3 regions of the Allobosea vaviloviae genome follow, and region 2 is predicted to be linked to each of the others. Evidence: predicted binding sites of a transcription regulator. Region 2 holds the regulator's gene; each other region holds the start of a gene.
The links. Region 2 encodes PhoB, which activates phosphate uptake and scavenging genes when phosphate is short. Its sites were predicted from a motif close to TGTCATNNANCTGTCAT; they were not measured.
Positions count from the first base shown of each region.

Region 1 (2,261 bases), 3.1 Mb from region 2:
CCGACAGCCAGATCCTCGATCTGCCCTTCCTGTTCCGCGACCGGGGCCATCTCAAGCGCGTGCTGGCGGGACCGCTTGGCGACGAGCTCAAGGGCAAGTTCGAGGGGCAGGGCTTCGTCGTGCTCGGCTTCATCAATTACGGCGCGCGCCATCTCCTGGCCAAGGAGCCGATCACCACGCCCGCAGGCATCAAAGGCAAGCGCATCCGCGTGATCCAGAGCCCGCTGCACACGGAACTCTGGTCGGGGCTCGGCGCCTATCCGACGCCGATCCCGATCCCGGAGACCTATAACGCGCTGAAGACCGGCGTGGTCGATGCGATGGACCTAACCAAATCGGCCTATGTCGGCTTCAAGCTGCACGAGGTTGTGCCCTATCTGATCGAGACCGGCCATATCTGGGCTTCGGGCGTGATCTATGTCTCGGCGGCGTTCTGGAAGGGGCTTTCAGCCGCGGACAAGGCGGCACTGTCGGCCGCTGCCGCCGAGGGGGCAGGCTATTTCGACGACCTGATCGTCGCCGACGAGGAGGCTTCGATGGCGAAGGCTGCGGCGGAAGGCGGCAAGGTCGTGCAGCCGCAGAACCGGCCGGCCTGGGAGGAGGGCGCGCGCAAGGTCTGGACCTCGTTTGCGCCCAAGCTCGGCGGCATCGACAAGATCGAGGCGGTAGCGAAGAGCGCGTGAGGCGTGATCGATTCTAAAAGCTGCGGACGTTGCTCACGCGAAAACCGGTACTCAGTTTTTCGCGCAGTGCTCTACTGCGCGGCCCGGTCGAGATGGCCGAGGTCGCGGCTGGGGTCGAGCCGGTCGCGGACGCGCTGCTTCAGCGCCTTGACGTCGGGAAAGCCGTCATCGGCGACGCGGTCCCAGATCAGCGTGTCGTCGTAATGGATCTGGAAGCTGCCGCCGCTGCCCGGCCGCAAGGCGACTTCGCCGAGATCGGGACCGAAGGTGTGAAGCAGCTCCTGCGCCATCCAGGCCGAGCGCAGCAGCCAGTTGCACTGCGTGCAGTAGGTGATGGCGATACGCGGCGGTTTCACGTCACTCATTGGCTTTCGCTCCGTAGCGGTCTGGCGGTGAACCGGTTGCCCAACCGGGCGCGCGGTTCTTGCGCAAGCCTCTCGCCGACACAAGCCTCTCGCCGACACAAGCCTCTTGCCGGCATATGAGGCGCGGGGCAAGCGGTGACCGTGCCATGCTGCCGGCCGAGTCTCGTTGTCATCGCATCGTCATCCGTCACTTTCATTCGCAGGCATTTGCATTCGCAGGGTGTTCGCGCCGATTCGTCGCGCTGGCCGAGAGGAATGAGATGTCGATCGTGATCGCAGGTGGCAGGGCGCTGCTGGAGGAGCTGGTCGAGGCCGATATCGTCGTCGCGGGCGGCAGGATCGCGGAGCCGGGCGCGCCTGCTCCTGCCGGTGCCTTGCGGCTCGACGCTTCCGGCCTGCTCGTGCTGCCGGGCATCGTCGATTGCCATGGCGACGCCTTCGAGCGCCACATCATGCCGCGTCCCGGCGTCTCCTTCGATATCGATCTCGCCTTGCGCGACGCCGATCGCGCCATGCTGGCGAGCGGCATCACGACAGCCTTCCATGGCGTGACCTGGTCCTGGGAGCCCGGCCTGCGCGGCGCCGACAATGCGCGCTCGCTGATCGAGGCGATGGCGCGCCTGGCCCCCGAGCTCGGCGCGGACACGCGTTTCCATCTGCGCCACGAGACCTTCAATCTCGATGCCGAAGCCGAGATTCTCGACTGGCTCGCTACGGGTCGGGTCGGCGTGCTCGCCTTCAACGACCATACCGAGGGCTTGATGAAGGAGGGTGTCCGTCCGGCCAAGGTCGCCAAGATGGTCGAACGCACCGGGCTGTCGTCAGCCGATTTCATGATGCTGGCCGAGGCGGTCTATTCCCGCCGCGATGAGGTCGCGGGCTCGGTCTCGCGGCTGGCGCAAGCGGCGCTCGAGGCTGGCGTGCCGACCTTGTCGCATGACGACATGACGCCGCAGATGCGGGCCTGGTATCGCTCGCTCGGCGTGCGCGTCGCCGAATTCCCGATCGATGTGGCGACGGCGCGAGAGGCTGCCGCCCATGGCGAGGCGATCGTGTTCGGCGCGCCCAATGTCGTGCGCGGCGGCTCGCATCTGGGCTGCCCCGGGGCCGAGGACATGGTGCGCCAGGGGCTCTGCACGATCCTGGCCTCGGACTACTATTACCCGGCGCTGGCGCTGGCTCCGTTCGTCCTGGCGCGCAAGGGCGCGGCGGC
Region 1 is NZ_CP017147.1:5,072,081-5,074,341, reverse strand. It holds gene BHK69_RS23295 (TRAP transporter substrate-binding protein) at 1-683, shown strand, start outside; gene BHK69_RS23290 (Rdx family protein) at 755-1,048, opposite strand; gene BHK69_RS23285 (alpha-D-ribose 1-methylphosphonate 5-triphosphate diphosphatase) at 1,309-2,261, shown strand, end outside.
Region 1: the regulator PhoB is predicted to act here: its motif matches at 1,216-1,232, upstream of BHK69_RS23285 (alpha-D-ribose 1-methylphosphonate 5-triphosphate diphosphatase).

Region 2 (2,261 bases):
CTCGAGGCGCTGCGCCGCAGCCTCGCCGAGATGGGCGGCATGTCCGAGCGCATGCTCGGCGATTCCACCGTGGCGCTGGTGCGCCGCGACACCACGCTCGCCCAGAAGGTGATCAGCGCCGACCAGCGCCTCGACAACCTGCAGCGCGATGTCGAGGAGCGCGCGGTCCTGACCATCGCGCGGCGCCAGCCGCTGGCGAACGACCTGCGTGAATTGATCTCGGCGATCCGCATCGCTGCCGACATCGAGCGCGTCGGCGATCTCGCCAAGAACATCGCCAAGCGCGCGGTCGCGATCTCCGGCCAGTTCCAGCCGCCGCATCGCGCCGTGGTCGGGCTCGAGCATATGAGCCGCCTCGTCCAGGCCCAGCTCAAGGACGTGCTCGACGCCTATGCCGCGAGCAACGAACAGAAGGCCATGGAGGTCTGGCGCCGCGACGACGAGATCGACGCGCTCTACACCTCGCTCTTCCGGGAATTGCTGACCTATATGATGGAAGATCCGCGCAACATCACCTTCTGCACGCATCTCCTGTTCTGCGCCAAGAACGTCGAGCGCATCGGCGATCACACCACCAACATCGCCGAGACGATCCATTATCTCGTCACCGGCGAGTCGCTCGATCTCAACCGCCCGAAGCTCGACACCACCGACATCAATGTCGAGGCGGTGACGGGGAGCTGATGGAATGAACGCACCGGCACCTTTCCCGTCAGGGTCGTCCTCGGGCTTGTCCCGAGGATCATCCCGACCATCCACGTCTTCGCCGGTCGAGACCTGTGTTCAAGACATGGATGCTCGCCACAAGGGCGAGCATGACGGTGTGTGTCGGCTGAATGCCAAGAACGGAACCGAGACATGCCCGCACGCATCCTGATCGTCGAGGACGAGGAGCCGCTCACCCTGCTCCTGCGCTACAATCTCGAAGCCGAGGGCTTCGAGGTCGACAGCGTCGCGCGCGGCGACGATGCTGAACTGCATCTGCGCGACCACACGCCCGACCTCGTCCTGCTCGACTGGATGCTGCCGGGCCTGTCGGGCATCGAGCTCTGCCGCCGCCTGCGCACGCGCCGCGACACCGAGCGCGTGCCGATCATCATGCTCACCGCCCGCGGCGAGGAGACCGAGCGCGTGCGCGGCCTCGCCACCGGTGCTGACGACTACGTGGTCAAGCCGTTCTCGCTGCCTGAACTGATCGCGCGCATCCAGGCGCTGCTGCGCCGGGCGAAGCCTGGCCATGTCGCCGGGCTGCTCGCGGCCGGCGATCTCGAGCTCGACCGCACGACGCGCCGCGTCCGCCGCTCCGGCGCGGAATTGCATCTCGGCCCGACCGAATTCCGCCTGCTCGAATTCCTGATGCAGGCGCCTGGCCGGGTCTATTCCCGCGCACAACTCCTCGACGCCGTCTGGGGTCGCGACGTCTATATCGACGAGCGCACGGTCGACGTTCATGTCGGGCGCCTGCGCAAGGCGATCACGCCCGGTGACGCCAAGGACCCGCTGCGCACCGTGCGCGGCGCGGGCTACGCTTTCGACGAGACTTTCGCGCGGGGCTGAAAGCGCGCGTCATTCTCGGGTTTGACCCGAGAATCTCCAGCCGCATGAAGCGCCATTCGGTTCGGCATGAGATGCGCGGGTCAAGCCCGAGCATGGACGATCGCGCTTGACCCGCGCGCCCGCCGGCCCCAAGCCCTCCCGATGCAAAACAAATCCATCGCGATCATCGGCGCAGGCCCCTCCGGCCTGATCGCCGCCGAGCGGCTGTCCGCCGCCGGCCACGCCGTTACGGTCTATGACCGCATGCCCTCGCCGGCGCGTAAATTCCTGCTTGCCGGCCGCGGTGGGCTGAACCTGACCCATTCCGAACCGCTGGATCAGTTCCTGACGCGCTATCGCGGCGCGCAGGCCTGGCTCGAACCGGCGATCCGCGCCTTCCCGCCCCAGGCTTTGCGCGATTGGGCCGACGGTCTCGGCGCCGACAGCTTCATCGGCACGAGCGGGCGCGTCTTTCCCAAGGCGATGAAGGCCTCGCCTCTGCTGCGCGCCTGGCTGCGCCGGCTGGAAGGGCAAGGCGTGACATTCGCTCCGGGCAGGCTCTGGACCGGCTGGAGCGCCGATGGCGCGCTCGCCTTCCAGACCCGCGACGGCGGGGTCGAGACGATCCGGCCCGGCGCGACCTTGCTGGCGCTCGGCGGCGCGAGCTGGCCGCGCCTTGGCTCAGATGGCGGCTGGGCGCCTCGACTCGTGGAGCGCGGAGTCAC
Region 2 is NZ_CP017147.1:1,749,048-1,751,308, forward strand. It holds gene phoU (phosphate signaling complex protein PhoU) at 1-684, shown strand, start outside; gene phoB (phosphate regulon transcriptional regulator PhoB) at 859-1,557, shown strand; gene BHK69_RS08170 (TIGR03862 family flavoprotein) at 1,699-2,261, shown strand, end outside.

Region 3 (2,261 bases), 2.4 Mb from region 2:
GTCTGTGATCTCGTGGCAGGCATCATCGGCCGCTTCCGGCAAGACGAGCCCCCTGGGCCGATCCGGGAGTTCTACGAGGCAGCCATCGCTTCCGGCCTGGGTCGCATCTCGGTCTTCCCGGTGGAGCCCGGAACGGAGTTCGTCTCCGGAATGCCTGCCATCGCGCAGGGGCCCGATGCCATCGATCGGATCGTGATGGCCGTGAACCGGCCTCGCCGAGGCAAGTGAAGAAGCTGCCCCTCGCGGTTCGTGGATCCACCCGGTCCGCTTGTCGAGCTTGGAGTGCTTGTATTGCGCGGAGCGCTGCTCGGATGGACGTCGCCAAGGACAGGCAGATTCTGCACCCAAAGGCCTCCGAAGGCGAGCAAGCCACAAACGGAGCGAGCGCTCAGGTCGGATAGACCAGTGCCGCTTTAAGTAATGAAATACCTGCGTGAACACATCTTTGCGCGCGGCACCACCGGTAATACGTGAACGCCGTCGCGCCGATCGTTCGGATCGCTTCGGCCACGGGACGGCCTTGGGACAACAACACATCGACCTGTTGCAGCTTCACGACGATCTCTTCAGGCTTTTGCTTCTTCTTCGGTGTGCCTGACATCCGCCAAGGCTCAAATACCTACTTCAGGGGGACCATTTTTCAGGGTCAGATCACGAAGCCTTACTTGGGTTTTCTGTTCCGTTGCTACTCACCCCTCAAATTGGTCTTGGTCGAACATAGCCTTCGAGCAGGCCGATCCTGGTGCGAGCCGTGAATTCGGCCTTGACCTGCCCGGGTCCGCCGGGTGCGGGCGCGATCCGCAGCTTTTGCAGGCGCTCGGCCTCGGAGGGCGGCCGAATGAGACTGGCACAGTCTGTCGCGTGACACGGCACCCGGCCCGATGGTTCATCCAACCGTCATCCGCAGCCCATAGCCAGATCGGATTGGAGGAGCCTTGAATGAAACGTCGCAACGTTCTGCTCATCGTCGTCGATCAATGGCGCGCCGATTTCGTGCCGCATCTGCTGCGGGCGCGTGGGCAGGAGCCATTTCTCCGGACGCCCAATCTCGACCGGCTTTGCGCCGAGGGCGTCACCTTCGCCAACCACGTCACGGCCTGCGTGCCCTGCGGCCCGGCGCGCGCGAGCCTGCTGACCGGCCTCTATCTGATGAATCATCGCGCTGTGCAGAACACGGTGCCGCTCGACCAGCGCCATTTCAACCTGGGCAAGGCCCTGCGCGAGATCGGTTACGATCCAGCCTTGATCGGCTACACCACGACGACGCCCGATCCGCGTTCGACCGCCAAGCAGGATCCGCGCTTCCTCGTGCTCGGCGACCTGATGGATGGCTTCCGTTCCGTGGGCGCTTTCGAGCCGAACATGGACGGCTATTTCGGCTGGGTAGCCCAGAACGGTTTCGAGCTGCCGCCCAATCGCGAGGATATCTGGCTGCCCGAAGGCGAAGACGCGGTTCCGGGAGCAACCGAACGACCCGCGCGCATTCCCAAGGAACTCTCCGACTCGTCCTTCTTCACCGAGCGCGCACTGACCTATCTCAAGGGCCGCGCGGGCAAACCGTTCTTCCTGCATCTCGGCTATTACCGGCCACACCCACCCTTCGTTGCACCGGCGCCCTATCACGACATGTACCGGGCGCAGGACATGCCCGCGCCGATCCGCGCCGAGTCGCCCGAGGCCGAGGGCGCCCAGCACCCGCTGGTCAAATATTATGTCGATGCGATCGGGCGCGGCTCGTTCTTCCATGGCGCGGAAGGCTCGGGCGCAACGCTCGACGAGGCCGAGATTCGGCAGATGCGCGCAACCTATTGCGGCCTGATAAGCGAGATCGACGACTGCCTCGGTCAGGTCTTCGCCTATCTCGACGAGACCGGACAGTGGGACGACACGCTGGTCGTCTTCACCTCGGATCATGGCGAGCAGCTCGGCGACCATCACCTGCTTGGCAAAATAGGCTTCCATGACGAGAGCTTCCGCATTCCGCTCGTCGTCAAGGATCCAGCCGCAGCCGAAGGCCGTCGCGGCACGGTCGAGGAGGCATTCACAGAGAGCGTCGATGTGATGCCGACGATCCTTGATTGGCTCGGCGGCGAGGCGCCCCGCGCCTGCGATGGTCGCTCGGTGATGCCCTTCACCCAGGGTGTCCGCCCACCCGACTGGCGCACCGAACTGCATTACGAATACGATTTCCGCGACGTGCATTACTCGCAGCCTGAGAAAGTACTCGGACTCGGCATGGACGAGTCCAGCCTCTGCGTCGT
Region 3 is NZ_CP017147.1:4,111,590-4,113,850, reverse strand. It holds gene BHK69_RS18780 (DUF3800 domain-containing protein) at 1-228, shown strand, start outside; partial or broken gene BHK69_RS31535 (IS3 family transposase) at 458-601, opposite strand; gene pehA (phosphoric/sulfuric ester hydrolase PehA) at 940-2,261, shown strand, end outside.
Region 3: the regulator PhoB is predicted to act here: its motif matches at 885-901, upstream of pehA (phosphoric/sulfuric ester hydrolase PehA).